DNA from 2 places in the Mesorhizobium sp. M0030 genome. Region 1 is predicted to be linked to the other one. Evidence: riboswitches for the same ligand, from Rfam matches in the RefSeq annotation. Region 1 holds a riboswitch; the other holds the start of a gene.

Region 1 (15,123 bases):
GCGGCCTGGCGGACCAATACCGGGCTTATCTGCTCGACGCCGATCGGCTCTCGGCCGGATGGCTTTTGGGCCGAGGTCGAATGCGCGTTCCTCAACACGCTGCAGGCGCGCTGGCAATACGCCGGCGAGGCGCTCGGTCTCGGCTTTGCCCAGGGCAAGAGCATGCTGTGGAACAAGCCGATGCTCGATACCAATGGCGGTATCCGCGCGCTGGCCGCCGAGATCGCCGAGGATGCTGCTGCAACCAAGCTGGTCAACGGACTGGGCCTGCACGTCAATCTCGTTGCCTCGCCTTTCGAGCAACCACTGGGGCAGCGCCGACTTGCCGACATCTGGTCGCGCCAGGCGCGCTGGGCGCGGTTGCGCCGCGTCACCTTCCCGCTGTTTTTCGCACCCGAGATCCTGACCGGCGTCGCCGTGCCGTTGGCGTTGGCGCTGGTGGCGGCCGCAAGTGCCGGCATCAGCCTGCCGGCCACGGTGATGGCCGTGCTGACGGCGGCCTACATTCCCGAATGCGCGCTGGCCGCGGCCAAGGGCTGGCATCTGTCGCTGCGCCTGGTCCCGGCGATGATGGTCCGCGACATGATGCTTCCCGCCATCTGGGCGCGCGGCTGGCTGAGCGGCGCCGTCGACTGGCGCGGCAACACCATGACCATCGGCACCAAGACGGCCGAACTGGAAGAGGTTTCGTCGGGAGCGTGACGCCTCGCGGCCTATCCGGCTGCCTTCAGCGCCTGCGCAACGTCCTCCAGCAGATCGTCCGTATCCTCAAGACCGACCGACAGCCTGAGCGTTCCCGGCCCGATGCCAAGCTCGGCGCGAGCTTCGTCGCTGAGGTTCTTGTGCGTGGTGGTCGCCGGATGGGTGATCAGGCTCTTGGCGTCGCCGAGATTGTTGGAGATCAGCACGATGTCGAGCGCGTTCTGCAAGGCGAAGGCCGCCTGCTTGCCGCCCTTGACGTCGAGGCAGATCAGCGTCGATCCGCCCGTCATCTGCTTCTTGACGATGTCGGCCTGCGGGTGGTCGGCGCGGCCGGGATAGATGACGCGGGCGATTTCCGGCCGTCCTGCCAGGAAATCCGCGATCTTGGCCGCGCTTTCCGTCTGCTGGCGCACCCGAACCGGCAGCGTCTCCAGGCCCTTGAGCAGCGTCCAGGCGTTGAACGGCGACAGGCTCGGGCCGGTGTGGCGGAAATAGTCGTGCAAATTCTCGTCGATCCATTTCTTGTCCGACAGGATGATGCCGCCGAGACAGCGTCCCTGGCCGTCAATGTGCTTGGTCGCGGAGTAGACGACGATATGGGCGCCGAGCTGCAAGGGCTTCTGCTGCAAGGGCGTGGCAAAGACATTGTCGACGATCAGCCTGGCGCCGATCGAGGTGGCGAGCGCCGCCACCGCTGCGATGTCGACCACTTCCAGCGTCGGATTGGTCGGGCTTTCCAGGAAGAACAGTTTCGTGTTCGGCCGCACCGCCTTTTCCCAGTTGGCGATGTCGGTGCCGTCGACCAGCGTTGCCTCGATGCCGTATTTCGGCGCCAGCGTCTCCACCACCCAGCGGCAGGAGCCGAACAGCGCGCGCGCCGCAACGATATGGTCGCCGGCCTTGGCGCTGCACAGGAGCGCTGCCGTCACCGCCGCCATGCCGGACGCCGTGGCGCGCGCATCTTCGGCACCCTCCAGCGCGCACATGCGCTTTTCGAACATGTCGACGGTAGGGTTGGCGTAGCGCGAATAGATGAAGCCCGGCTCCTCGCCCTTGAAACGGGCTTCCGCGGCCTGCGCCGTTTCATAGACATAGCCCTGGGTGAGATACATCGCTTCCGACGTCTCGCCGAACTGTGAACGCAGTGTTCCCCCGTGCACGAGTGCGGTCTGAGGCTTCCAGTTACGCTTCTTGGTGCTCATCGCTTTTGTTCCAGACACAAAAAAACCGGCCGCGAAAGTCGCAACCGGTCCATATGGCCTTGCGGCCCGACGGTCCTTTAGCGACTTGTTTAACGTGGCTGCAAGCCGACCGGCCAAATCACCACGGGATAACGACCCTTTAGACCTCACCTGCGCTTGCGTCAATTGCCGGCTTCATTAAGAGGTTTGTACCAGGCAGGTTCCGCAATAATATCCAGCGGTTTTGCGGCAAGAACCTGCCACAAAGAGACCGACCTTGGAGCGGAGCCAGCCTTTTGCGGCAGACAGGCATTCTTCCCGATCAGGACATTTCCGCGCTGTTTCAGTCCGGCGCGCTGGAGTCGCCGCGCGCGCTCGATGTCGACCAGGTGCAGCCGGCGAGCCTCGATCTGAGGCTCGGCAACAAGGCTTTTCGCGTGCGCGCCTCCTTCCTGCCGGGTCCCGATCATCTGGTGGCCGACAAGCTTCACCGGCTGAAATTGCATGAGTTCAGTCTCGCCGAGGGCGCGGTGCTGGAAACCGGCTGCGTCTACATCGTGCCGCTGCTCGAAAGCCTGGCGCTGCCCGCAAACGTGTCGGCCTCGGCCAACCCGAAGAGCTCGACCGGCCGGCTCGACATCTTCACCCGGGTGATGACCGATCGCGGCCATGAGTTCGACAAGATCGCCCCCGGCTATCACGGGCCGCTTTATCTCGAAGTCAGTCCGCGCACCTTCCCGATCGTCGTACGCGCCGGATCGAGGCTGTCGCAGATCCGCTTTCGCACCGGCAACGCGCTGTTGTCGGAGGCAGAACTGAACGAATTGCACCGCGCCGAGATGCTGGTGGCGACCGAGCCGCCCAACATTTCCGGCGGCGGCATTGCGCTGTCGATCGATCTTGACGGCGACCAGAACGGCCTGGTCGGCTATCGCGGCAAGCATCACACCGGCTTGGTCGATGTCGACAAGCGCGCCGCCCAGGATGCCGTCGATTTCTGGGAGCCGCTCTATAAGAGCGGCGCCGGCGAACTGGTGCTCGACCCGGACGAGTTCTACATCCTGGTCAGCCGCGAAGCCGTGCACGTGCCGCCGCTCTACGCCGCCGAGATGACGCCCTTCGATCCGCTGGTTGGCGAATTCCGTGTTCACTATGCCGGCTTCTTCGATCCGGGCTTCGGCCATTCGGCCTCAGGCGGCACCGGCAGCCGGGCGGTGCTCGAAGTGCGCAGCCACGAAGTGCCGTTCATCCTCGACCACGGCCAGATCGTCGGCCGGCTGGTCTACGAACACATGCTGAAGCGGCCGCAGGCGCTTTACGGCACCGATCTCGGCTCGAATTACCAGGCGCAAGGCCTCAAGCTCTCCAAGCATTTCCGCCCCGCCGGCTGAACCTTCGATCACCGTCAGGCAAAATACTTGCCTGCGCTGCCTCACCATGCTTGGCTGCCTTTCGGTGGCCGGCAAGAGAACGGCGCGCAAGGGGAACCAAAATGCAGATTTCAAGATGGATCATATCGGCAGCGGGCGCTGCCATGCTGGTGATATCGGCCGGCTCGCTGGCTGAGGCGCAGGAGAAATTGAAGATCGGCACCGAGGGCGCTTATCCGCCCTTCAACACCATCACCGCGGACGGCAAGATCGAGGGCTTCGACATCGACATTGCCAATGCGCTGTGTGCGCAGATGAAGGTCGAGTGCGAGATCGTCACCCAGGACTGGGACGGCATCATCCCGGCGCTGCAGGCGAAAAAGTTCGACGCCATCATCGCCTCGATGAGCATCACCGAGGAGCGCAAGAAACAGGTCGCCTTCACCAACAAATACTACACGACGCCGCTGGCGCTGGTGGCGCCCAAGGACAGCGACCTCACTTCCACCGAACCGGCAGCCCTTGCCGGCAAGACGGTGGGCGCGCAGGCCTCGACCACCCAGGCCGACTATGCGCAGGACGCCTATGGCAAGGCCGGCGCCGAGGCGAAACTCTACCCCACCCAGGAAGAGGCGATCACCGACCTGCAGAACGGCCGTCTCGACGCCGTCATCTCCGACAAGTTCGTGCTGATGGACTGGCTGAAGAAGGCGAGCGAAGGCTGCTGCAAGCTTGTCGGCGACGTCAAGGGCACCGAGACGCAAGCCGGCATCGCTGTCCGCCTGGAAGACACGGCGCTGCGCGACAAGCTGAATGCGGCGATAGACGCCATCGTCGCCGACGGCACTTACAAGAAGATCCAGGCCAAGTATTTCGACTTCGATATTTATTGACGGTGGGCGCTGCCAATCTCCCCCCTCAAGGGGAGATTACGTCTCAAAGCGCCTTCACCGCCACCTTCACCGGCTGCTCGATCTCCAGCGGGTTGCGCAGCGGCAGGCCGAAATCCCCGGCCTCGATCTCGAACACGTCGCCGGCCTGAGTCTTGATGCCGTCGGCAAAGGACAGCGTCGCCGTGCCGAACATGTGCACATGCACGTCGCCCGGCTGGCGGAAGGCCGAATATTTGAAGTGATGATGTTCGAGATTGGCGATTGTGTGCGACATGTTCGCTTCGCCCGACAGGAACGGCTTTTCCCACAGCAAATTGCTGTCGCGATAGATTCGCGATGAGCCCCTGACGTCGGCCGGCAGGTCGCCGATCAGGATTTCCGGCCCGAACGAGGCGTTGCGCAGTTTGGAATGTGCCAGGAACAGATAGTTCACCCGCTCGGTAACATGATCGGAAAACTCGTTCGACAGCGTGAAGCCGACGCGGAACGGCGCGCCGTCGTCGCCGATGACATAGATGCCGGCGATTTCCGGCTCCTCGCCGGCGTCCTGCGCGAAGGCCGGCGACATCAGTGCGGCGCCCGGCGCCACCGCCATGGTGCCGTTGCCCTTGTAGAACCATTCCGGCTGCACGCCGGTCTGGCCCTTGGCCGGCTTGCCGCCTTCGAGCCCCATGCGGAACATCTTCATGGAATCGGTAAGCTGCTCCTCGCCGCCATCGCTGAGCTTCTTGTGCATGGAATCGCGCGTCGCCGCCGAGCCGAGATGGGTCAGGCCGGTGCCGGTCAGATGCAGATGCGCAGGATCGGGATGGTTGATCGGCGACACCAGCCGGCCCTTCTTGTAGACGGCGTCGAGGTCTATCGCTTCACCGAACCCCTTGCGCTCGATCAGCGCGGCGAGGCCCGTTCCGGTGCGCGCGGCTTCCATGGCCAGCGAATAGACGCTGCGGGCGCCGTTGATGATCCTGGTCTTGCCGCCGCCATTGCGGGCGACGACGCGGATGGTCTCGGCGTCGTCGAGGATCTGGGAGATTAGCATGATGAAATCCTCTCTCATGTGCCTTGGCCGGGTTGCCCCTTGGCAAACCTTGACCTGCGCGGCTCGGACCTCGCCGCGCCACGGGTTGAACTCTTCGTCCGGATTGCGCTCGCGAGCTCCATCCCTCGGGGGACTTCTTATGCCGACAACTTGCCGGCTGCGCCGCGACCGTATGCCTCCTGCTTGCCTCGCTGAAGCTTGTCAGGCCTTGTTCTTGTTGTAGACGTCGAAGATCACGGCGCCGAGCAGCACCAGGCCTTTGACCACCTGCTGCCAGTCGACATTGACGCCCATGATCGACATGCCGTTGTTCATCACGCCCATGATGAAGCCGCCGACGACCGCCCCGATAACCTGGCCGACGCCGCCCATCGCCGAGGCGCCGCCGATGAACACTGCGGCGATGACATCGAGCTCCGAGCCGAGACCCGCCGCCGGCACCGCCTGGCCGAGACGAGCCGCGATGATCAGGCCGCCAAGCGCCGACAGCACGCCCATATTGATGAACACCATCAGCGTCAGCCGCTCGGTGTTGATGCCCGACAGCTGCGCCGCCTTGGGATTGCCGCCCATGGCGTAGATGCGCCTCCCGATGGTCATGCGCTTGGTGACGAAGACGAACAGCGTGATCAGCACGCCCATGACCAGCAGCACCACGGGCAGGCCGCGGTAGCTGGCAAACTCATAGACCAGGAACAGCGCCAGCGCGCTGGCGACCAGCGTCTTGACGACGAACAGGGTGAAGGGCTCGGCCTCATAACCATGGCGTTCTCGTTTGCGCCGGGTGCGGACCCCGAAATAGGCATAGGCGAGCACGGCGATCAGCCCCAGCACGACCGTCGTCATGTGCAGGGTCACGCCGCTGCCCATGATGGTCTTGCCGGCTGCGTTCACGACCGGCGGGACGAGCGTCAGTGGGCCGATCACATCCGGGATGAAGCCGGAGCTGAGCATCTTGAAGTCGTCGGGAAGCGGACCCACCGACGAGCCGCCGCCAAGCAACGCCTGGCAAATGCCGCGGAAGATCAGCATGCCGGCCAGCGTGACAATGAAGCTCGGTATCCGGTGATAGGCGATCCAATACCCTTGCGCGGCGCCGATCAGGCCACCCGCGACCAGGCAGACGATCGAAACCACCAGCGGATTGCTCAGCGGTCCGAGCTGCCAGATGACCATCATGTTTGCCGCCAGCGCGCCGATGAAACCGGCGACCGATCCGACGCTGAGGTCGATATAGCCCGATACGATCACCAGCAGCATGCCGAGCGCCATCACGATGATGAAGGAGTTCTGCTGCACCAGATTGCTGAGATTGACCGGCTTGAACAACGTCCCCGACGTGGTGAACTGGAAGAACAGCATGATGACGATCAGGGCTATGATCAGTCCGTATTCGCGTAAATTCGTCGCCAGCGCCGAGACGGCGATGCGCGGGCGCTGTTCGTCGGCGACGTTGCCCTGCGGGGCGGGGGCGCTTTCGGTGCTCATGCTGCTTTTCCTTCTCCCCGGACGATGGCGCGCATTATCTTTTCCTGGCTTGCTTCCGCCGCCGGCATTTCGCCCACCATGCGCCCTTCGTTCATGACGTAGATGCGGTCGGTAATCCCCAGCAATTCCGGCATTTCCGACGAGATGACCACGATCGCCTTACCCTCCGAGGCAAGGCGCGCGATGATCGTGTAGATTTCATATTTGGCGCCGACATCGATGCCGCGTGTCGGCTCGTCGAGGATCAGCACGTCAGGGTCGGCAAACAACCATTTCGACAGCACCACCTTCTGCTGGTTGCCGCCGGAAAGATTGCCGGTCATCTGATAGACGCTTGACGCACGGATATTGGTCTTCTTGCGATAGTCGTTGGCGACCGCAAGCTCGCGCATGTCGTCGATCACGCTGTGGCGCGACACGCCGTCGAGATTGGCCAGCGTAATGTTATGCTTGATATGGTCGATAAGGTTGAGGCCGTAGGTTTTGCGGTCCTCGGTGACATAGGCGATGCCGTGTTGGACCGCCTTGCTTACCGAGGAGACATCGACCGGCTTGCCCTTGAGCAGCACTTCGCCGGTGATGCGGCGGCCATAGGAGCGGCCGAACAGGCTCATGGCGAATTCGGTGCGGCCGGCGCCCATCAGCCCGGCGATGCCGACCACCTCGCCCTTGCGCACATTGATGTCGATGCCCTTGATCACCTGTCGCTCGGCATGGAGCGGGTGATAGACCGACCAGTTCTTCACCTCGAACACGACTTCGCCGATCTTGGGCTCGCGCGGCGGATAGCGGTCGTCTAGCGAACGGCCGACCATCGAGGTGATGATGCGGTCTTCGGAGATATCCTTCTTGGCCAGCGTCTCGATGGTGCGCCCGTCACGGATGACGGTTACCTTGTCGGCGACCCGGTTGATCTCGTTGAGCTTGTGCGAGATCAGGATCGAGGTCATGCCTTGGCGCTTGAATTCGAGCAGAAGATCGAGCAGCGCCTGGCTGTCTTTCTCGCTGAGCGACGCGGTCGGCTCGTCGAGGATCAAAAGCTTGACGTCCTTGCTCAGCGCCTTGGCGATCTCGACCAGCTGCTGCTTGCCGACGCCGATATTGGTGATCAGTGTCTTGGGGTCCTCCTTGAGGCCCACCTTCTTCAACAGGGCAGCGGTGCGCGCCTCGTTGGCATCCCAGTCGATGACGCCGTATCGGGCGTTTTCGTTGCCGAGGAAGATATTTTCGGTGATCGACAGCATCGGCACCAGCGCTAGCTCCTGGTGGATGATGACGATGCCCTTGTGTTCGCTGTCATGGATACCTTTGAACTGGCATTCCTGACCCTGAAAAATGATCTGGCCGTCATAGGTGCCGGCGGGATAGACGCCCGACAGGACCTTCATCAGCGTCGACTTGCCGGCGCCGTTCTCGCCAACCACGGCGTGGATCTCGCCTTCTTCGACGCTGAGGTTGACGTTCGACAGCGCCTTCACGCCGGGGAACGTCTTGGTGATGTCGCGCATCTCCAAAATCGTCGTCATCAGGGCAAGCTCCTCCTGTTGCATGTCGCTCCAAAGTGCTTGCGGTTTGAGACAACGACATGCACGCAAACTAAGTCCGGTAGAAACAATACCGGGGTCGCTTGTGAACGGACAGGGGTCCTGCGTCGCGCAGGACCCCTGTCTTTATAAACGGATTACTTCAGTTCGTCGGCCTTGATGTAGCCGGAGTCGACGACCAGTGCCTGGTAGTTCGACTTGTCGACCTCATGCGGCGTCAAAAGGATCGAGGGGACGACCTTGACGTCGTTGTTGTAGGTCTTTTCATCGAGGCCGTCCGGCTTGCCGCCCGAGAGCACCTTGTCGACGAGTTCGACGGTGGCCTTGGCCAGTTCGCGGGTGTCCTTGAACACGGTCGAGTATTGCTCGCCCGTGATGATCAGCTTGACCGAAGCAGTCTCGGCGTCCTGGCCGGTCACGATCGGCCACGGCTGGGCGTCGGTGCCGTAACCCACGGCGCGCAGCGAAGCGGTGATGCCGCGCGACAGGCCGTCATAGGGCGAAAGAACGCCATCGACGCGGCTGCCGTCCGAGTAGTTGGCCGACAGCAGGTTGTCCATGCGCGCCTGGGCGGTGGCGGCGAGCCAGCGCAGCGTGCCGACCTTGTCCATGCCGGTCTGGCCGGACTTGATCTTGATCGAGCCGTCATCGATCAGCGGCTGCAGCACCGAGATTGCGCCGTTGTAGAAGAAGAAGGCGTTGTTGTCGTCCGGCGAGCCGCCGAACAGTTCGACGTTCCACGGCTTGGTGTTCGGGAAGCGCTCCTTGAGGCCCTTGACCAGCGAGTTCGCCTGGATCACGCCGACGCCGAAATTGTCGAAGGTGGTGTAGTAATCGACATTGGCGGTCTTCTTGATCAGGCGGTCATAGGCGACGACGACGACGCCGGCGTCAGCGGCCTTCTGCAGCGCGTCCGACAGGGTCGTGCCGTCGATCGAAGCGATGATCAGCGCCTTCGGGCCCTTGGTGATTTCGTTTTCCAGCTGGCTGAGCTGGTTGGGGATGTCGTCCTGAGCGTACTGCAGGTCGACCGTGTAGCCGAGAGCTTCGAGCTGGGACTTGACGGCATCGCCGTCATTGATCCAGCGCTGCGAGGTCTTGGTCGGCATCAGCACGCCGACAAGACCCTTGTCGGCTGCATGCGCCGAGTAGGTCATGGCAGCGATGCCAAGGGCCGCGACGGCGGCCAGTGTCTTGATGATTTTCACGTAAAACTCTCCCTGGTTGATGGACGCGACACCTCGGGGCTTCGCGGGCCGCGCAGTCGGGCGGATGCGCCAAAGCGCCGCCGCCGTCATAATCGATCTCCGGTATCCTCCCAATCGGCCCTCAGATTTAAATCGATACGATTTTGCTCGTCATCGACCGTCAAGTCTTGAGGACGCGCGAAAGTGTGACCCTTTGCCATAACTGTCAAATGCGATCTTCGGTGGTTGCTATACCAAAACCGGTATATGACTAAACCGGGCTGGAACAGTGGCGGAAGCGGGAAAAGGCATGGCGGCTTTACGAGGTCCTCAGGGAATTTCAAGCGGTTACGATGAATTGCCGGGCGATGGCGAGACACTTCTGCGTAGCGGCTTGAGCCTGCGTCACATGCGCATGATCGCAGCACTCGACGATCACGGTCGGGTGAGTGCTGCCGCCCAGGTGATGAACATCTCGCAGCCGGCGGCCTCGCGCATGATTTCCGAGATGGAAGCGGTGCTCGAGGTGAAGCTCTGCGAAAGGCTGCCGCGCGGCATCACGCTCACCCCTTACGGCAAGGCGCTGGCCCGGCGCGCGCGCTCGATCCTGCTCGAAATGCGCGAGGCCGACCGCGAAATATCGGAGCTCAAGGCCGGCAAGGGCGGCTCGGTGTTCCTTGGCGCGGTGACGGCGCCGGCGATCGAACTGGCGGTCCCGGCGATCCGCGAGATACGCCGCCTCTATCCGCGCATCGAGATTACCATGCAGGTCGAGACGTCGAATGTGCTGGCGCGCGAACTGATCGCCACGCGCCATGATTTCATCATCGCCCGTGTCCCCGAAGACCTCAATCCGCGCCTGTTCGAATCGCGCGTCATCGGCGTCGAGAAGGCCTGCCTGATCGTGCGCCGAGGCCACCCGCTGAGCAACGGCCATCCTCTAAACAATGGGAAGGCGGTGAGGCTGGAGGACACCGCCGCCTTCGACTGGGTGTTCCAGTCGGGCGGGTCGCCGCTGCGCCAGGCGATGGAGAGCAATTTCCTGAACCGCAACATCGCCCTGCCGGACCGCATCCTCAACACCTCGTCGCTGCTGCTCACACTGGTCATGGTGGCGCAGTCCGACGCCATCGCCCCGGTGTCGATCCAGGTGGCAAAATTCATCCAGAACCCCGACGGTCTCGCCGGCGCCATCGATGTCGTCCAGACCGAGTTCGACATCGAGGTCCGCCCCTACAGCCTGATCACGGTGAAGAACCGCGTGCTGTCGCCGGCAGCCAAGATGCTGCACGATTTTATCTTGCGGGAAGTGGGATAGGAACTGGAGCGGGTAGAGGGAATCGAACCCTCGCGTTCAGCTTGGGAAGCTGACAAGCTACCATTACATCATACCCGCGTCGGCCTCTCGATATCATGATGGGCGTGCTTCGGGCAATCGCCCTTGGACAGCTGTTCGGAAACGGCTGTTGGAAACCCGACCGATTGCGCCGTCCGCCCGCCTTGATGCGGGCGCAGCAAGTGCGTATTCGTGGGTTTGTACCCCGAATCCGGGCAAACCAATCTGGAGGCAGGCCCCTTGTCCACAGTGACGCGCTTTCTCGGTGACTCGCCCGTCAGGGTGATCGTCAAGCTGCTGGTCGTGTCGTTCCTGGTCGGCCTGGTCATGAATGCGTTCGGCTGGACGCCGATGGACGTCTTCTACCGCATCCAGGGTTTCTTCATCGATCTTTGGAACCTCGGCTTCAACGCGGTCTATCGCTTCTTGGGCTATATCCTGCTCGGCGCCGCGATCGTCGTGCCGGTGTTCATCCTGCTCAGGCTCGCGAACTACCGGAAGTGAAGCGGACCACGATCCCGAAAAGTGGAAACCGGTTTTCGGAAAAGATTGTGCTCAAACCAAAGGCCACTCAGGCAAAGTCCGACGCCACCTCGAACAGGATGGCGTGGCGCGCCGCGAGCGCTGCGACATCGGTCGAATAGCCGCCGCCGATGACACCGCAGACCGGGATGCCCAGCGCGCGGAAATGACCGATCACCATGGCGTCGCGGGCACGCACGCCGTCATCGCTGAGCGATAGCCGGCCGAGCCGGTCCTCGGCATGCACGTCGACACCGGCATTGTAGAAGACGATGTCCCAGTGCGCCTTGGCCGAGAGCTCCGGCAGGAGGACACCCAGCCGTTCGAGATAGGCGCCATCGCCGGTGCCGTCCGGCAGGGCAACGTCGAGATCGGAGGCAATCTTGCGCACCGGATAATTGCGTCCGCCATGCATGGAGAAGGTGAAGGCGCGTGGTTCGTCTCTCAGTATATCCGCCGTGCCGTCGCCCTGATGCACATCGAGATCGACGATCAGGATGTTTTTCACCGCGTCTTCGGCTAGCAGCACCAGCGAAGCGACGGCAACATCGTTGAAGGTGCAGAAGCCCGCGCCTTGCGCGCGCCGCGCATGGTGGCTGCCGCCGGCGCTGTTGCAGGCAATGCCATTGATAAGCGCCAGTCGCGCCGCCAGCACCGTGCCGCCGGCGGCGAGTTGCGCCCTGAGCGAAACGCGCAGTCCCACGGGAAAGCCGATCTCGCGCTCGATCTTTTCAGGCACTGAACACGTGATGACCTGGTCGACATAATCAGCCGCATGGGCGAGCTTCAGCCAGGAGGCCGGCGCCGGCTCGGGCATCCACAGCGCCCCGGCATGGATCAGGCCCCTGATATGCAAGGCCTGCATCAGCAGCGGATATTTGCTCATCGGAAAGCGATGATTGACGGCGAAGCCGGCATCGTAGTCGGGATGATGGACGATCTGCAGGGGCATGGCTAAAGCAATTCCAGGAAAAGTGTGCAGCGGTTTTCCCGGGAGAAGCGCGTAGCGCTTCCCTTTGGGAATTGCTTAAAACCAGTACTGGGATCCGGCGGGCTCGCGCCAGAAGAACATTTCGGTTGGCCGTCACGGCAAGAGTGATTGCGCGGTGGCGGGAAAATGGGGCACATCGGCTGTTCGATCAAGCCGCAACCAGCAAGGCAGCAGTCCCCTGGACACGGGTGCAACCCCAGCCGACGCGAGACCCTTCGCCGTCACCAACCGTTCGGTGCTCGCCATCGCCGTGCCGATGACGCTCGCCTATCTGACGACGCCGCTGCTCGGCATCGTCGACACGGCGGTGGTCGGGCAGTTCGGCGATGCCGCCCTGCTCGGCGGCCTGGCGGCCGGGGCCCTGGTCTTCGACGTCGTCTTCAGCACCTTCAATTTCCTGCGCTCCGGCACCACCGGCCTCGTCGCCCAGGCGTTTGGGCGCGGCGACGAACTGGAGGAGCAGGCGGTGTTCTGGCGCGCCGTGCTGATCGCGGTCGCCGCCGGCATCGTGCTTGTCGTCCTTGCGCCGCTGATTGCCATCGCCGGCCAGAAATTCATCGGCGGCGAAGCGCGCGTCGGCGAGGCGATGGGCGTCTATATCCACATCAGAATGCTCGCCGCCCCCTTCACGCTGATCAACCACGCCATCCTCGGCTATGTCCTTGGACGCGGCGAGGGCGGGCTTGGGCTGATGCTGCAGGCGGTGCTCAACGGCATCAACATCGTGCTTTGCATCCTGCTCGGCCTGAAGCTTGGCTGGGGCGTCGCCGGCGTGGCCTGGGCGACCGTCACCGGCGAATGTCTGGCCATGCTGCTGGGTCTCGCCATCGTTGTCTGGCGCTTCCGGGCCGCACCCCGCCTGCCGCGGCATCGCCTGCTCGACATGCCCGCTTTCCTGCGCATGCTGTCGCTCAACCGCGATATCATGATCCGCTCGTTCTCGCTGCTCGCCGCTTTCGCGCTGTTCACCCGCCAGGGCGCGCAGTTCGGCACGCTGACGCTGGCCGCCAATGCCGTGCTGATGAACTTCTTCCTCGTCGCCGGCTATTTTCTCGACGGTTTCGCCACCGCGGCCGAACAGTTGGCGGGACGCGCGATCGGCGCACGTGCCGAGACGGCGTTCCGCCGGGCGGTACGTCTGACCTTATTCTGGGGGTTCGGCCTCGCCGGAACCGCCACGCTGATCTTCTGGCTCGGCGGCGCCGGCCTGATTTCGTTGATCACCACGTCGCCGGATGTTCGTGCTGTTGCCGACATCTATCTGCCGTGGGCGGCACTGACACCGCTGAGCGGCGTGCTGGCCTTCCAGATGGACGGCGTCTTCATCGGCGCTACCTGGTCGCGCGAGATGCGCAACATGATGCTGGTGTCGTTCCTGGCCTTCAGCGCCGCATTGTTCAGCTTGGCGCCGTCTCTCGGCAATCACGGCCTGTGGGCGGCGCTGCACGTCTTCCTGCTGGTGCGCGGCTTCAGCCTGCTGGCCATCCTGCGGCTCCGGTTGCGCACGGCGTTTTAGAGCGGCCTGGCAGCCCACTGATCGAGCCGGCTGTCGCGCAGTTCGCGCAATGATTTCAGCCGCTCCTTGTCGGCAAATCGCACCATCCCGGCAAGGATGCGCCCCGGCAGCGCCGGCCCGGCATAGACCATGCCGGTATAGAGCTGCACGAGGTCGGCGCCGGCGCGGATTTTCTCCAGCGCGGCATCAGTGGAATCGACGCCGCCGACGCCGATGACGGCGCGCTCCGGCCCGAGCAGCCGACGCATCTTGGCCAGCACGATGGTCGAACGCTCGAACAGCGGTTTTCCCGAGAGACCGCCGGTCTCGCCGCTTGTGCTACGCAATCCGGTTCGCGCCAGCGTCGTGTTGGAGACGATGACGCCGTCAATCTGCTTCTCGCTGACTTCGGCGGCGATGTCTTCAAGCTCGGCCTCGACCAGATCGGGCGCGATCTTGAGGAAGAGGGGCGGCTGCGCCGAAGCTGCTGCACGCACCGACATGACCCGAGACAACAGTTCGCCGAGCTGTTCGCGCGCCTGCATGGTGCGCAGGCCGGGCGTGTTGGGCGACGAGATGTTGACGGTGAGATAGCTGGCGTATTTCGCAAAACGGGAAACGCCCAACTCATAGTCACGGACACGATCGGCGCTGTCCTTGTTGGCGCCGATGTTGACGCCGACAATGCCGCCGCGTCCCTGGCGCGCGGCAAGGCGTTTTTCCGCCGCCTCGTGGCCCTCATTGTTGAAGCCCAGGCGGTTGATCACCGCATCATCCTCCGTCAGCCGGAAAATGCGCGGCTTCGGATTGCCCGCCTGCGGCAGCGGCGTCACGGTGCCGACTTCGGCAAAGCCGAAGCCGAGGCCAAGCAGCGCGTCGGGCACCTCGGCGTTCTTGTCGTAGCCTGCGGCCATGCCGAGCGGATTGGGGAAGGCGATGCCACAGAGGCTGAGCTTCAACCTGTCGTCGCGCACCGTCCGCGCGCCGACCGGCAGACCGCATCGCAGCGCCGCGATCGACATGCCATGCGCCGTTTCCGGATCGAAGGTGAACAGCAGTTTCTGGCCGATGCGATCGAACACGATCATTCGGCCTCCAGCGCCGGGAATTGATGGGCGCCGTCGGCCCCGAGCGGCAGTGGCCGCACCCACAGCACGGCGCTCATATCGAGCACGCCATAGAGATGCGGGAACAGCGCGCCGCCCCGCGAGACCTCGTATTTCAGCGCGTCACCGAGCAGCGCCCCGTCGATGGCGATCACCAGCAAATCCATCTGGCCGGCGAAATGCTTCGCCGCCGTCTCCCTGACCTGATCAGCAGTGGAGAAATGGATGAAGCCGTCGGCGATATCGATCGGAGCGCCGGTGAAACGGCC
Region 2 (15,123 bases), on a different contig from region 1:
GCAACGCTTCTGAACGCAAGGACCTCGTGCATGGCTGATCAACCGGACAAGTCCGCCGCCGCTCAGCCGGTAACCGTCGATGCCAGCAGCCTGCGCGATCAGGTGGCGACGATCAAACGGGCGCTGATAGGCTCACCGGTGCGCAAGTGGCTGGTCTGGACGTCGGTCGGCATTATGGCGGTCATCGTCGCGACGTCGATCGGCCAGGTTCTGCTCAACCGCTGGAACCAGCCTTTCTACGATGCGCTGGCGCGTCGCGACATGGCGGCCTTCCTGCACCAGCTGATGATCTTTGCCGTGATTGCCGGCACGCTGCTGCTGCTCAACATTGCTCAGACCTGGCTCAACCAGATGATCCGGCTGAAGCTGCGCGAGGCGCTGACGCTCGACCTGATCGACCAATGGATGCGGCCGGCGCGGGCCTTCCGGCTCGCCAATGCCGGCGCCATCGGCGTCAATCCCGACCAGCGCATGCAGCAGGATGCCGCGCATCTGTCCGATCTGTCGACGGACCTCGGCGTCGGCCTGCTGCAATCCTTCATCCTGCTGGTGTCGTTCGTCGGCGTGCTTTGGCAACTCTCGTCGGGCTTCGTCTTCCACATCAACGGCTGGTCGCTGGCGATACCGGGCTACATGGTCTGGGCCGCGTTCCTCTATGCCGGCATCGCCTCCTGGCTGAGCTGGCTGGTCGGGCGGCCGCTGATCCGCCTCAACAGCGACCGCTACACCCGCGAGGCCGAGCTGCGTTCCGGGATGGTGCGCGTCAACGAGAATGTCGACGCCATCGCGCTCTATCACGGCGAAGCCGATGCCAAGAGACGGCTCGAAATCGACCTTGGCACGGTGCTGGGCGCGATGCGAAACATCTACAAAGCGCAGATCAACCTTTCCTGGGTGACCGATACCTATGGCTGGATCACCGTGGTGGCGCCGATCCTTGTGGCATCGCCGGTCTATTTTTCAGGCGATATCAGCTTTGGCGGGTTGATGATGGCGGTCGGCGCCTTCAACCAGGTGCACTCGTCGCTGCGCTGGTTCATCAACAATATCGGCGGCATCGCCGACTGGCGCGCCACGCTGATGCGCGTTGCCGACTTCCGCATTGCGCTCGATGAAACCGATGTGTTGCACGACAAGGAAAAGCGCATCGAATTCGGCGATAACGCCAATGGCAGCCTGACCTTCGAGAAGCTCCAAGTGGCCTCGCCGGAGGGCTGCACCAAACTTTCAGACAGCCATGTCGAGATCCATCCCGGTGAGCGCGTCATGATCACCGGCGACCCAGGCGCCGGCAAGACATTGTTCTTCCGCGCCATTGCCGGCCTTTGGCCCTGGGGCAGCGGGCGGATCGGCTTGCCGGCCGGAGAAACGCCGATTTTCGTGCCGCGTGTTCCGTATTTTCCTGCCGGCACGTTACGCGAAGTGCTGCATCCGAATGGCTCGGCGCCGGCTGGCGATGCTGATTTTGGGGCGGTGCTGGCCGAGGTCGGCCTCGAGCGGCTGTCATCCTCGCTCGACCGTTCCGCACGCTGGGAGCGTGAACTCAACGATGACGAACAGCGGTCGCTGGCCTTCGCCAGACTGGCCTTGCGGCAGCCGAAATGGGTGATCATCGACGAAGCGATGGACGCGTTCGATGGTCCTTCGCTGCGAAGGGTACTGTCCATGCTGGAGAAACGCCTGCCGGAAACCGCGATCCTCAACATCGGGCGCGGACTGCACAATGGTCATTTCTTTCCACGCGCATTGAACATCGTGAAGGATACGGGTGCTGCGCCACTGAAACCCGCCCGAGTCAGGACCGGCGCCATCGACCCGCCGCCGAAAGCGGCCGTGCGGCGAAAGAAGTAGAAGGGGCTTTATTTCGCCGCGATCGCGGCGAAGATTCACGGGTCCAAACGTCCGTGGTGCGGCCATGCTCGATGCGCTCAGCCTGCTTGCCTGCCTTGCCTGCACCACGCCCGTGGCTGCCCCGGCCGTTGCCGTGGATGTCGAACTGGTGCTGGCCGTCGACATCTCACAGTCGATGGACGAGAGGGAGTTCGCGCTGCAGCGCGCGGGCTATGTCGAGGCGCTCAGGCATCCCGATTTCATCAAGGCCGTGCGCTCGGGAACCACCGGGCGCATCGCGCTTGCCTATTTCGAATGGGCGGGCGTCGTGCGCGAGGATGGCGTCATCGCCTGGCAGGTGATCGACAGCGCAGAGAGCGCCAACGCCTTCGCCGACAGAATAGAAGCGCGGCCGTTCCGCAGCTTTCGCGGCACCTCGATTTCGGGCGCGCTTGCCTTCGGCGCCGGGCTGTTCGAGGGCACGGGGTTCGATGCGCCACGCAGCGTCATCGACATTTCCGGCGACGGTCCCAACAACACCGGGCTGCCCGTCGCCACGACACGCGATGCGGCGGTGGCCAAGGGCATCGTCATCAACGGCCTGCCGATCCTGATCAGCCCGTCGCCGACCTTCAGCCATCTCGACCAGTATTATGACGACTGCGTCACCGGTGGGCCCGGCTCCTTCGTGTTGCCGATCTATGCGGCCTCGGAATTCGCCACCGCCATACGCCGCAAGTTGATCCTGGAGGTGAGCGGCATCGCAGATGCGACCGTGGTCCCGATCGATGCCGCCGCACCCATGGACTGCCTGCAGGGCGAACGCGACCGGCGGCTATATTCCGACCCATATCTGCCGGAACTCGACAAATGAGGTTTGAGGCAGTTCGGAGGGGAAAGCCGCTGCGCGGCTTGTCGGCAAACTTCAGGCCGGCCGTGCACCGTATTTGTCGCGAAATTCGGCATAGAGATCGCGGCGCCAGCGCCGGCCGCCGACATAGCCACGCAACAGCTGCGGCAGCGAATAGCCAAGCGCCTTCGACGACCGGTTGGCCATATAGCCGGAGAACGCCTGCGAAACCCTGCCCTTGAGTGCATCGGCGATGAGCTGCCGGGCGATCATGTAAGGCGGAATGTAGGGGTAGCGGTCGGCGATATAGGGGTGCTTGTCGATCAAGCTCGCATAGGCTTCGACATAGCCGTCCCGGCGACCGGAGATCGAATTCTCCGAGTTGTACTTTTTCCAGTCGATCACTTCGGACAGCTGCGCGCCGCTGCGACGGGCAAAGCGCAGCAACAATTCGCGATCCTGCATGCGCGTGACGTCACTGTCGTAGCCGCCGATGGCCAGCAGCGACTCGCGCCGGGCGGTGATTGCCGACCCGGCAATGAAGATGGTCTGCGCGACAAGGGCCCGCTCCAGCGAGTCGCGGCTCAGCAGCGCCTCGCGGTTGACGCAGTTGGTGCGGCGATTGCCCTTCAGCGACACGAAGGAACTGATCAGCACTTCGAGCGAGGGATTGTTGTCGAACTGCTCCAGCGTCCGCGCCAGGCGATCCGGCAAATAGACGTCGTCGGAATCGAGGAATGTCACCACCGGCGCCTGCGCCCGCTCGATGCCGGCATTGCGGGCGGCATTGGCGCCGCGCCATTTCGAGCCAACATAGATCAGCCGTGGATCGCGGATTTCGGCAAGTGCGGCTGCCGTACCGTCGGTCGAGCCGTCATCGACGACAATGTGTTCGAACCGGGGAAAATTCTGCGCCAGCACGCTCTCCACGGCGCGCACCACCTTGCTGCGGCGATTGTGCGTCGGTGTGATCACCGAGATCAGCGGAGCGAGGTCGGTTGCCTTGGACATGTTGCTTCGATTGTGCCCCGAAATGCCTGGAGGCCGGAGGTTTTGATGGTCGCCGTCCAAGCCTTACCCCGGGATGGCATTCGATTCGACGCTACAAAAAACCAGCGGCAATGTCATCACAAACTGTTGAGCCAGGACGCCGGTAAGCCGGCCGATTACCCCAGACGTAATCGACCGATGGCCATCATGTCTGCAGATTGCGCCAACGAAGCCGGTCGTCGGGCTTCGATCTCACAGGGAGTTCAGCCATGGCCGCCTACGCCGTCGCCCATATGCGTCAAGTCACAATGGGCCCGCAGATTGTCGAGTATCTGCAGAGGATCGACGCCACATTGGAGCCGTTCGGCGGCCGCTTCCTTGTCCACGGCGGCGACATGGACGTGGTCGAAAACGAATGGCCCGGGCATCTGATCGTCATCGAGTTTCCGGACAGGGCGCATGCGTGGGGCTGGTACGATTCATCAGCCTATCGCGAGATTCTGGCCTTGCGCACCGACAACTCCCACGCCGATGTGATCATCGCCGATGGCGTTCAGCACCCGCACAAGGCGACGGACGTGCTGGAATAGGGGCAAACTACCGCTTCAGCAAGAACACCGCTTGCTGGCCGAAGAAATTCCAGAACCACCATGGCATCGACAGGCCGATCTTCTGGCCGTTGCCGTCGAGCGCGGTGGCTTTCTCGACCGAAGCGCCGAGTTCCTCGACCAGATTGACGAAGTCGCGGATGGTGCAGAAATGGATGTTGGGCGTGTCGTACCAGGAATAGGGCAGGTCCGCGGTCACCGGCATCCGGCCATTGACGAACAGCGACAGCCGCACCCGCCAGTGGCCGAAATTGGGGAAGGAGACGATGGCGCGGTTGCCGATTCGCAGCAGCTCGTCGAGCACCAGCTTCGGGTTGCGGGTCGCCTGCAGCGTCTGAGACAGGACGACGAAGTCAAAACCCTTGTCCGGATAGAATTCGAGGTCGGTATCGGCATCGCCCTGGATGACCGAGAGACCGCGCGCCACGCATTCATTGACGCCGCGCTGTGACAGCTCCAGCCCGCGGCCGTCGACCTGCTTGGTCTCCTGCAGGAGTTCGAGCAGCAGGCCGTCGCCGGAGCCGACATCGAGCACCCGCGACTGCGGCGGTATCAGGTTGGCCACGACTTCGAGGTCGACGCGCTGGCTGCCATTGACGCTCATGAGGCGAGCCCCCTTGCGCGGGCCGCCGAGCCGATGAAGCCCTTGATGGCGGCAAACAGTTCGGGTTCATCGAGCAGGAAGGCATCATGGCCGCGGTCGGTGTCGATCTCGACGAAGGAGACGGAGGCGCCGGCGGCGTTGAGCGCATGCACGATCGAGCGGCTCTCCTCGGTCGGGAACAGCCAGTCCGAGGTGAAGGACACCAGGCAGAAGCGGGTCTTGGTCCCGGCAAAGGCATCTGCCAACCGGCCGCCATGGTCGGCGGCGAGGTCGAAATAATCCATCGAACGGGTCATGTAGAGGTAGGAGTTGGCGTCGAAGCGGTCGACGAATGTCATGCCCTGGTGGCGCAGATAGCTTTCGATCTGGAAATCTGCGTCGAAACCGAAGGTCAGCGCTTCGCGGTCCTGCAGATTGCGGCCGAATTTCCGATGCAGGGCGGCTTCCGACAGATAGGTGATGTGGGCGGCCATGCGCGCCACGGCGAGCCCCTTTTCCGGGCGCTTGCCGTGCTCGAAATATTTGCCGCCATGCCAGTCCGGATCAGCCATGACAGCCTGGCGGCCGACCTCGTGGAAGGCGATGTTCTGCGAGGAATGGCGTGCGCCTGTGGCGATCGGCAGGGCCGAGAAGACGCGCTCGGAATAGCATGACGCCCATTCCAGCACCTGCATGCCGCCCATCGAGCCGCCGAGCACGCAAAACAGCTTTTCGATGCCGAAATGGTCGACCAGCATCAGTTGCGCCCGCACCATGTCGCGGATGGTGATGATTGGCAGGTCGAGGCCGTAGGGCTTGCCGGTGGCGGGATTGGTCGAGGCCGGACCGGTGGAGCCGAGGCAGCCGCCGATGACGTTGGAGCAGATGACGAAGAAGCGGTTGGTGTCGATGATCTTGCCGGGACCGATCAGCACTTCCCACCAGCCGGGCTTGCCGGTCACCGGATTGGTGCTGGCGACATGCTGGTCGCCGGTCAGCGCGTGGCAGACCAGGATGGCGTTGGTGCGGGCATCGTTGAGGGCGCCATATGTCTGGTAGGCGATCTGGAACGGCGACAAAAGCGTGCCGGCGTCGAGCTTCAGCGGCTTGTCAGGGCCAAAACGCAACACAGGGCTCGACGGGTTGTCGGCCTCGTTGTTGGTTTTTGTAGCGCGGAGCGCGGCCATGTGACTCTCCTTGCCCGCCGTCAGGCAATAAAAAACCGGCAATGCGATCGCAAAGCCGGTTACGTCACGCAAACGGCCCTTTAGCGAGTTGTTTAACGTGGCTGCAAGCCGACCGGCCAAATCACCACGGAACTGTTGCGTTCTTCTAGAACTCGTGCGGCCCGGCGTCAACGGCCAGCTATTGCCCGCCTCTCGACATTCGCGGCTACGGCTTGTATTTCCGCTGCGGCCTCCGGACGGAGGCATTCTCGATGGATTTGCGACATGGACAAGAAAGCGGACAAGGCACGGCCGACGCCCCGCGCGGGCATTATGGACATCGACGCCTATGTGCCGGGCAAGAGCACTGCCCCGGCCGGCGTCGCCAAGGTCCATAAATTGTCGTCGAACGAGAACCCGCTCGGCCCGTCGCCGAAGGCGATCGAGGCCGCGCGTGAAGTGGCTGCCAAGCTCGATGTCTATCCCGACGGCACCGCCCGCCGGCTGCGCGAAGCGATCGCCGAGGTGCATGGCCTCAACCCGGCGAACATCATCTGCTCCAACGGTTCCGACGAGATTTTGGGCCTGCTGGCGCAGACCTATCTTGCGCCAGGCGATGAGGCGATTTTTACCGAACATGCCTTCATGGTCTACAAGATCTACATTCAGTCGGCGGGGGCCAAGCCGGTTGCTGTGAAGGAAACCGAGGAGCGCGCCGACGTCGACGCGATCCTGGCCGCGGTGACGCCGCGGACCAAAATCATCTTCCTCGCCAATCCCAACAATCCGACCGGCACCTATCTGCCGTTCCAGGAGGTCCGCCGTCTGCATTCCGCGCTCCCGGGCAACGTGCTTCTGGTGCTGGACGCGGCCTATGCCGAATATGTCAGGCGCAATGACTATGAGGCCGGCATCGAGCTGGCGGGCAGCGCACAGAATGTGGTCATGACCCGCACCTTCTCCAAGCTCGGCCTTGGCGGCGCGCGCATCGGCTGGATGTATGGCCCACTGCACATAGTCGATGCCATCAACCGTATCCGCGGCCCTTTCAACGTTAACGCAACAGCGATCGAGGCCGGCATTGCCGCCATCCGCGACCGCGCCCATGTCGAGCGCAGTTCGTTGCACAACGAGACCTGGCTTACCTGGCTGAATGAAGAGCTGACGAAGCTTGGGCTGCGCGTGACGCCCAGCGTCGGCAATTTCGTCCTCATCCACTTTCCCGACGACAAGAGGCATTCGGCTGAGGCGGCGGACGACTACCTCACCCAGCGCGGCTATATATTGCGGCGCGTTACCGGCTATGGCTTTCCCAATGCGCTTCGCATGAGCGTCGGCACCGAAGAAGCCAATCGCGGCGTCATCGACGCCCTCACGACATTCCTGAAAAGCTGAAACAATGACATTACCGATGTTTGAAAAGATCGCGCTGGTCGGCATCGGCCTGATTGGCTCGTCGCTGGCCCGCATCATCCGCCGCGAGGGCCTGGCCCGCCATGTCGCCATCGCGACGCGCAGCCCGACCACGCTGGCACGGGCGAAGGAGCTCGGTCTTGGCGAGAGCTACACCACCGACGCCAGGGAAGCGGTCCGCAATGCCGACCTGATCATCGTCTCGGTGCCAGTGGGATCGTCGGGCGAGGTGGCGCAAGAGATCGCGCCGGCGCTGAAAAAGGGCGCCATCCTCACCGATGTCGGTTCGACCAAGGCCTCGGTCATTGCGCAAATGCAGCCCTATGTACCGGACGGCGTGCACTTTATTCCGGGGCACCCGCTGGCAGGTACGGAGAAATCGGGCCCGGATGCGGGTTTCGCCGAGCTGTTCGAAAACCGCTGGTGCATCTTCACGCCCCTGCCGGGAACCGATCCGGCCGCGCTGGAAAAGCTGTCGGAATTCTGGCGGCGCTGCGGCTCCAACATCGACACGATGGACCCGCAGCATCATGACATGACGCTGGCCATCGTTTCGCATCTTCCGCACATCATTGCCTACAACATCGTCGGCACGGCCGACGATCTGGAATCGGTGACCAAGTCGGAAGTGATCAAATATTCGGCTTCCGGTTTCCGCGACTTCACCCGTCTGGCCGCCTCCGACCCGACCATGTGGCGCGACGTGTGCCTGCACAACAAGGATGCCATCCTGGAAATGCTGGCGCGCTTTTCGGAGGACCTCGCCTCGCTGCAGCGGGCGATCCGCTGGGGCGACGGCGACAAGCTGTTCGACCTGTTCACCCGCACCCGGGCCGTTCGCCGTTCGATCATCGAGGCCGGCCAGGATATCGACGTGCCGGATTTCGGCCGGCAGGCGGTCGAGCACCCGGTGAAAAGTTAAATCTGTTTCAGACGGGCCAGGTCGCCGCGACCATGGCCATTGCCTCGTCCCTGTTTGGCGCCCCCAGCCGGCCGCCGAAGCGCTGGCATTTGAGCGCGGCCGCCGCGCTGGCAAAGCGCAACGCCTGCTCGATCGGCATGGTTTCCGCCAACGCGACAGCAAAGGCGCCGTGGAAAACGTCGCCGGCGGCCAGCGTGTCGACCGCCTTGATCTTCGGCGCCGCGATGTGGCGCACGCATCCGGCGGACCGGTCATGCCACCAGCTTCCCGCGGCGCCGCCGGTCACCGCGACAAAGGCGTCTGTGCGGCTGGCGAGGTCGGCGCAGGCGGTTTCGGGATCCAGCGCGTGGTCGCAGATAATGCGTGCAGCCGTCTCCGAAGCGACGATGTGCGAAGCCAGCGGCAACAGACGCTCCAGCACCTCCAGCGGCGCCGTGTCGGCGTCGAGGATTGCCGGGCAACCGGCGTCGCGCGCGGCGGTCAAGGCAAGAGCGGCGGCGCCCGGCCAGCGCACATCGACCAGCACGGCATCGAAGCCGGAAAGATCGGCGACAGGCACCGCCTCGGGGTCGGCCTGCGCCTTTGGGTCGTAGAAGGGCACGATGATGCGCTCGCCATGAGCGTCGACCAGGATCGCGGCCAGCGCCGAGCGGGCGCCTTCGACGCGGCGGACAAAGCGGCAATCGACGCCCTCGGCCTCGATGCCGGCCAGCAATTGGTCGCCGACGGCATCGTCACCTGCACTTGCCCACAGGAACACCTCGGCGCCGAGACGGCGGGCGGCGCAGGCAGCACTTGTCGCCATGCCCGAGGCGATCTGGATGCCGTCCGAGGCGATGAACTTGCCCTGATGCGTGGGCAGGGTTTCGACGCGCAGGATGGTATCCAGCGTCAGCGCGCCAACGCTCAGCAGTTTCACCGGTCGGTTCATGCGTCGGCTTGCTCGAGCATGATCTCTCCCCAAAAGCCGTTGCCGCTCTTTGCGATCATGCTCTATCTCTTTGTTTTAACGCAATTCCGGACGGAAAACTTCTCACACTTTTCCTGGAATTGCTCTAATCGAGCGGCTTGATCTTGCCCAGCGGAATGAAGCCGAGCGAGACCTTGCCCTTCACCACCTTGAGCGGCATCGACGGTTCGTTGCCGAGCAGCGCCAGACCGGCAAAGCCTTGCTCGATCTGGCTCTTCTGCTCGGGGATTGCGGTGGCGAGGATTGCCGCCACGGCTTTGGGATCCTGCAGCTTGATCGTCAGGTCGGCATTGACCTGGCCGTTGGCGTCGACCGACACCGGGCCGGAGACGGTGATGCGCGCGGTTCCCGACGACAGATCGAGCTTGTGGATGCCGACCGCCTGGCCGCGCAGGCTCCTGGCCTGCGTCTTCATCAGCGCGACGCCGTTCTTCAGCGTCGCGTCGCCGCTGCCGTCGAGCGGCGGCAGCACGCGCCCGCCGATCGCGTCGGCGTCGATCTCAAGATCGGTGAAGCTTCCGGTATAGCCAAGGTCCTGACCGTCCGGCCGCAACTCGCCCGCCGCCGTTCCGGCGCTGAACAGTGAAACCGGGTCGGTGTCGTCGGCCGGATCGGTCTGGCCGGACAAGCTCTCGGCCTGCAGCGAAATGCTGCGTGGCAAGGGCCAGGAGAGCTTGGCATTGGCCTGCAGATTGTCCCAATCGATCCATAGCGGCGCCATCCCGGGCACCGAGGTCCGCAGTGGCCCGCGCAACTCGGCGGCGGGCGACAAAGGCCGGATGAGTTCTGCAACGAAGTTGAAGCTGCCTGCCGAGGCGGCAACGTTCCTGGCGTCGTCCTCGTAAGCCAGATTGTCACAGGAGATGGCAAAACGCAGGGGGTAGCCGCTGACGGTGAGGTTGGCGCAGCCGGCCTCGATGCCTTTGTCCTTGAGCGAGGCCACCGCCTTGTCGGCTTCGCTGCTGACGCGACCGGCGACATAGAACCAGACCGCGCTGTAGGCGCCGAACAGCATAACGACCAAGGCAGCGAGCCACATCAGCCGGTGGCGAAACTTCGACGGACGCTCGTCACTTGACGTCATGCTGCGGCTTTCATTAACGCGGGCGTGTTGCGGGTGGACTGTGGCTTACGCAACAAGCAAAAAGAACAGAAGAGCACCGATTCCGATGCGGCGGCGTCACTCTCGTGCAATCAGGCTTGGCGATATGGGCGATTTTTGGGTTTTTGGCTACGGCTCGCTGATCTGGCGACCGGGATTCGCCCATGTCGAGACACGGCGCGCGCGGCTTTACGGCTACCGCCGGTCGCTGTGCGTCTATTCCTTCGTGCATCGCGGCACGCGCCAGCGGCCGGGCCTGGTGCTAGGCCTCGACCGTGGCGGCTCCTGCATCGGGCTGGCCTTTCGCGTGCCCGGCGAGCTGCGCGATGAGGTGCTGACCTATCTGCGCGAGCGCGAATTGGTGACCAGCGTCTACCTCGAGCGTGTGCTCGATGTCAGCCTCGACGGGAATGGGGCGGCCGCGGGAGAGAGAGTGAAAGCGGTCGCCTATATCGTCGACCGCCAGCATGAGCAGTATGCCGGCGGGCTCGACCCCGCGCATGCGGCAGGTGTTATCCGTGGCGCCGTCGGCCAGTCCGGAAACAACGAGGACTATGTGCTCAACACGCTGCAGCATCTCGCGGCGCTGGGTATCAGCGACCACTGGCTGGAAGAGGTGGCGAAGCGGATCGCCTCGTGAGCCAGTAGACCACGGCGAGCCTGCAGGCGAAGCTCTCGCGCCTTTGTGAAGCGCTGGCCCGCTGGAAAAATTGGCTGAGGCCTTTGACCTCGGCGCGGCGAGACCTAGCTTAGCTGCGGCCCGAAGCATTCGGGTCGCCCGCCGCCAGCCCCACGGAGCCCCGTCTTGCAAAAACGCCGTCTCGGTCAAACCGACCTTTCCATCGCGCCGCTGGTCCTGGGCGGCAATGTCTTCGGCTGGACCGCGGACGAGAAGACCTCCTTCGACCTGCTCGACCGGTTCGGCGACGCCGGCCTCAACGCTATCGATACCGCCGATGCCTATTCGCGCTGGGTGCCCGGCCACGCGGGCGGCGAGTCCGAGACCATCATCGGCAAATGGATGAAAAGCCGCGGCAACCGTGACAAGATCATCGTCATCACCAAAGTCGGCTCGGATATGGGACAAGGCAAGAAGGATCTGTCCGCTGCCCATATCGAAAGGGCAGTCGAGGCGTCGCTCAAGCGACTGCAGACCGATGTGATCGACCTTTATCTCTCGCATTGGCCGGACCCGACAACCCCTTATGAGGAGACGCTCGGCGCCTACCAGAAGCTGCTCGCTGCCGGCAAGGTCCGCCATATCGGCGCCTCGAATCTTGACGCCGGCCAGCTGCGCGCCGCGCTCGATGTTGCCAGCCTGCGCGGGCTGCCGCGCTACAGCGTGCTGCAGCCGGAATACAATCTCTACGACCGCTCATCCTTCGACGGGCCGCTGCATGATCTGTGCGTGGCCGAGGATATCGGCGTCATCACCTATTTCAGCCTCGCCAAGGGGTTTTTGAGCGGCAAATACCGTAGCGAGGCCGATCTCGGCAAAAGTGAACGCGGCGGCGGCGTGAAGGCTTATCTCAATGCGCGCGGCATGCGCATTCTGGCCGCACTCGACACCGTCGCGGCGCGCCATTCGGCCAAGCAGGCGGAAGTGGCACTCGCCTGGGTGATGGCGCAGCCCGGCATCACCGCGCCGATCGCCAGCGCCACGACGCTGGACCAGGTCGACAGCCTGGCGCGCGCCGCATCGCTGAAGCTCAGCGCGGAGGATCTCGTGGCGCTGGACAAGGCCAGCGCCTAGCCGCGCAGCTTCGGCACGATCGTTCAAGACGACGGCTGTCCGCCTCGCCACACTGCTCTCCATTATTGTGGAGAAGAGGCAGCATGGCCGCAGACATTCTTTCGCAGGCGCAGCCCTGGCAGCAATTGCTGGCGCTGGTGCTGGCGGCAACCGTCGTCATGGGCAGTCCTGGCCCGGCGACGATCAGCGTCACGGCGATAGGGGCCGCCTTCGGCCTGCGCAATTCGCTTCACTACACATCGGGGATCATTTTAGGCACCGTCGCGGTGCTGCTGGTGGTGGCCACCGGCATCAAGGCTATCCTTACCTCGATGCCGGGCGTAGCGCCGGTGCTGGCGGTCGCTTCCGCCGCCTATATTCTCTACCTCGCCTACAGAATAGCGACAGCGCCGCCGCTGGCCGCGCGTGACAGCAGCGCGGTTCTGCCGACCTTCCTCGGCGGCTTCCTGCTCGCCGTTGCCAACCCGAAAGCCTATGTGGCGATTGCTGCGGTCCTTGCTGGCTCCGCGACCGCAGCCGGCGCCGATGCTCTCGGCATCCCGGCCAGGCTGGCGGTTCTCACCCTGATGATCGTAGCCATCCATGTGCTGTGGCTGCTGGCCGGCGCGGCCTTCGCCCGCACCCTGCGCCAGCCGCTGGCGTCGCGGATCATCAATCTGGCCTTCGCGGCGACGCTGGTGCTGACCACGGCGCTGGCGGCGTGGCCTTGAGCCGGCCCGCAGAAGAGATCAAGCTTTGGTCTTTTTTGTTTTGGCGCGATTCAGGACGGAAAAAACCGCTCACACTTTTCCTGGAATTGCTTTGGCGGCCGCGGCGAGTTCGGCCAGCCGCTTGACCGCCGTCGGCGGCATTTGCGGCGGGTTAGGAGCCTGCGATGCCTCGATTAGCAGCTGGTCGCAGGCGGCTTCCGTATCGCCGATCAGCCGGTCCATGAATTCGTCCTTGCCGAGCCCGGGCGGAATCGGCGGCAGGAAGCGGGCCTTGATGGTACCGGGAAAGCGCAGGAATTTGCGGCGCGGCCAGTAGAGGCCGGCGACATGGGCGACCGGTACCACCGGGACGCCAAGCTGCGTATAGAGCTCGACAATGCCGTATTTGTAAGCCGGCTCGTCGCCTGGCGCTCGGCGCGTGCCTTCGGGGTAGATAATCAGCTGGCGCGGATTGCGCCCCATCTCCTGCTTTGTCGATGCAACGACCTGCTTCAACGCCTTGGAGCGGCTGCCGCGGTGAACCGGGATCATCCGCATCTTCAGGATGTACCAGCCGAAGAAGGGGATCCAGGTCAGCTCGCGCTTCAGGATATAAAGCGGGTCGTGGAGGAACGGAAAGAAAGCGATCGCGTCCCAAAACGACTGGTGTTTCGGCGCCAGGATGAAAGAGCCCTCCGGCAGGTTCTCGACGCCGGTGATGTCGCTCCTGGTGCCGGCGATCTTGTCGTAGAGCCACAGGCTGGTGCGCGACCAGAATTTCGGCACGAACCAGGCGCGATGGCGTGGCGAGAGGAAGTAGTAAGGGGTCCAGAGGACCATCTGGACGATCAGATTGACATAGAAGACGAAGTTGAACGCCAGCGAGCGGATATAGAGCATGCGGGGAAGGGCCCGTTGAGGAGGTGTGCGTTGGTTACACCAAGCGCGGGCAAAAAGGAAACGCCGCAATGGCCTGACATAGGCCGGCTCGCCACTGACTCAAGCCAGTCTCAACTCACCACGTCGCCTGCAATAGCCGCTGCTTCAGCCGCGGAGCGGCGAAATCGAGGAACGCCCTGAGTTTCACCGCCAGCAGGCCTTGGCCGGCATGGACGAGGCTCACCGGCCATGGCTGCGGCTCTAAGGGCCGCAAGACCGGGACGAGCACGCCGGAACGTACTGCGTCCGCGATCTGGTAGGAGAGCACCCGCGTCATCCCGGCGCCTGCAATCGCGGCATCGATTGCAGCTTCCGCCGTGTTGACGCGCAGCCGTGAGCGGATCGGCACGATCAGTTCGCCCTTGTCGCCGGCAAAGCTCCAGCTGGCGAGAGCGGAAGGCCCCTCGAAACTGATGCATTCATGCGCGGCCAGATCGTCCGGCGTCCGCGGCATGCCATGCGCGGCGATATAGGCGGGGCTGGCGCACACGACGCGACGGATCGCGCCGACGCGGATGGCAATGAGGCTCGAAGGCGCAAGCTCGCCGATGCGGATGGCAAGGTCGAGATGTTCCTCCGCCAGTTGGGTTATCCGGTCAGCCAGCGTCAGGCGAATGTTGACTTGAGGATAAGCCGCCAGGAATTCGGTGACGACAGGCAGCACGTGCAAGCGACCAAAGACGACCGGCGCGGTGATGAACAGGTCGCCGGTCGGCGTGCTGTATTCGCCGGCAGCGGTGCGTTCGGCTTCGCCGACCTCGCCGAGGATGCGGCGGCAGGCGGCGAGATAGGCCTGGCCGGCATCGGTCAGCGTGAGCTGCCGGGTCGAACGGTTCAGCAGGCGCGCCTGAAGGTGCTTTTCGAGGTCGGAAACCTTGCGGCTGACCGTTGCCAGTGGAATGCCGAAATGGCGGCCGGCAGCAGAAAGGCTGCCCGCTTCCACCGCGGCGACGAACAGCGACATGGCTTCGAGACGATCCATACTTTCTTCCGGAAATTGGAAGGATAGCTTGCAACTATGCCATCTACATCCAAAACATGGAAGGATCTACCTCTTCGCGTACAATGGCCGTGTTTCGGCCTCGCGGAGGCTTCCATGAATGCTCATACTTTCACCAGCGATGTCGCCTTCACGCCGACGGTCAAGGCGATCCAGACCCGCAAAGGTTCGCGCAAGGGCTATGCCAGCGCCGAGGAGCGCGGCGGATGGCGCGCCCATATGACGCCCGACCTCGCCGACTTCATCGCGGCGCAGACCAGCGTCTTCCTGTCGACGGCAAATGGCGAGGGTCAGCCCTACATCCAGCA

The links. A riboswitch is a leader RNA that binds a small molecule or an ion and turns the genes downstream of it on or off. The one in region 1 is predicted to bind S-adenosylmethionine.
Region 2: another riboswitch for S-adenosylmethionine. It lies ahead of metX (homoserine O-acetyltransferase MetX); the one in region 1 lies ahead of NKJ80_RS00365 (O-succinylhomoserine sulfhydrylase).

What each region holds. Positions count from the first base shown of each region.
Region 1 covers NZ_JAMYVE010000001.1:59,577-74,699, reverse strand. Annotated here, with positions in the region: gene NKJ80_RS00370 (ceramide glucosyltransferase) at 1-702, shown strand, start outside; gene NKJ80_RS00365 (O-succinylhomoserine sulfhydrylase) at 714-1,904, opposite strand; SAM riboswitch at 1,962-2,039, opposite strand; gene NKJ80_RS00360 (2'-deoxycytidine 5'-triphosphate deaminase) at 2,180-3,274, shown strand; gene NKJ80_RS00355 (ABC transporter substrate-binding protein) at 3,376-4,146, shown strand; gene araD1 (AraD1 family protein) at 4,190-5,185, opposite strand; gene mmsB (multiple monosaccharide ABC transporter permease) at 5,387-6,673, opposite strand; gene mmsA (multiple monosaccharide ABC transporter ATP-binding protein) at 6,670-8,202, opposite strand; gene chvE (multiple monosaccharide ABC transporter substrate-binding protein) at 8,355-9,425, opposite strand; gene NKJ80_RS00330 (LysR family transcriptional regulator) at 9,715-10,722, shown strand; tRNA gene NKJ80_RS00325 (tRNA-Gly) at 10,727-10,800, opposite strand; gene NKJ80_RS00320 (DUF6460 domain-containing protein) at 10,981-11,244, shown strand; gene NKJ80_RS00315 (histone deacetylase family protein) at 11,312-12,214, opposite strand; gene NKJ80_RS00310 (MATE family efflux transporter) at 12,432-13,769, shown strand; gene NKJ80_RS00305 (quinone-dependent dihydroorotate dehydrogenase) at 13,766-14,836, opposite strand; gene NKJ80_RS00300 (DUF952 domain-containing protein) at 14,833-15,123, opposite strand, start outside.
Region 2 covers NZ_JAMYVE010000009.1:179,631-194,753, forward strand. Annotated here, with positions in the region: gene NKJ80_RS19295 (ABC transporter ATP-binding protein/permease) at 31-1,851, shown strand; gene NKJ80_RS19300 (DUF1194 domain-containing protein) at 1,916-2,704, shown strand; gene NKJ80_RS19305 (glycosyltransferase family 2 protein) at 2,756-3,691, opposite strand; gene NKJ80_RS19310 (DUF1330 domain-containing protein) at 3,940-4,260, shown strand; gene metW (methionine biosynthesis protein MetW) at 4,268-4,882, opposite strand; gene metX (homoserine O-acetyltransferase MetX) at 4,879-6,048, opposite strand; SAM riboswitch at 6,109-6,186, opposite strand; gene hisC (histidinol-phosphate transaminase) at 6,313-7,422, shown strand; gene NKJ80_RS19330 (prephenate/arogenate dehydrogenase family protein) at 7,427-8,362, shown strand; gene NKJ80_RS19335 (sugar kinase) at 8,370-9,293, opposite strand; gene NKJ80_RS19340 (DUF2125 domain-containing protein) at 9,418-10,416, opposite strand; gene NKJ80_RS19345 (gamma-glutamylcyclotransferase) at 10,541-11,074, shown strand; gene NKJ80_RS19350 (aldo/keto reductase) at 11,240-12,187, shown strand; gene NKJ80_RS19355 (LysE family translocator) at 12,271-12,897, shown strand; gene NKJ80_RS19360 (lysophospholipid acyltransferase family protein) at 12,967-13,776, opposite strand; gene NKJ80_RS19365 (LysR family transcriptional regulator) at 13,892-14,797, opposite strand; gene NKJ80_RS19370 (pyridoxamine 5'-phosphate oxidase family protein) at 14,912-15,123, shown strand, end outside.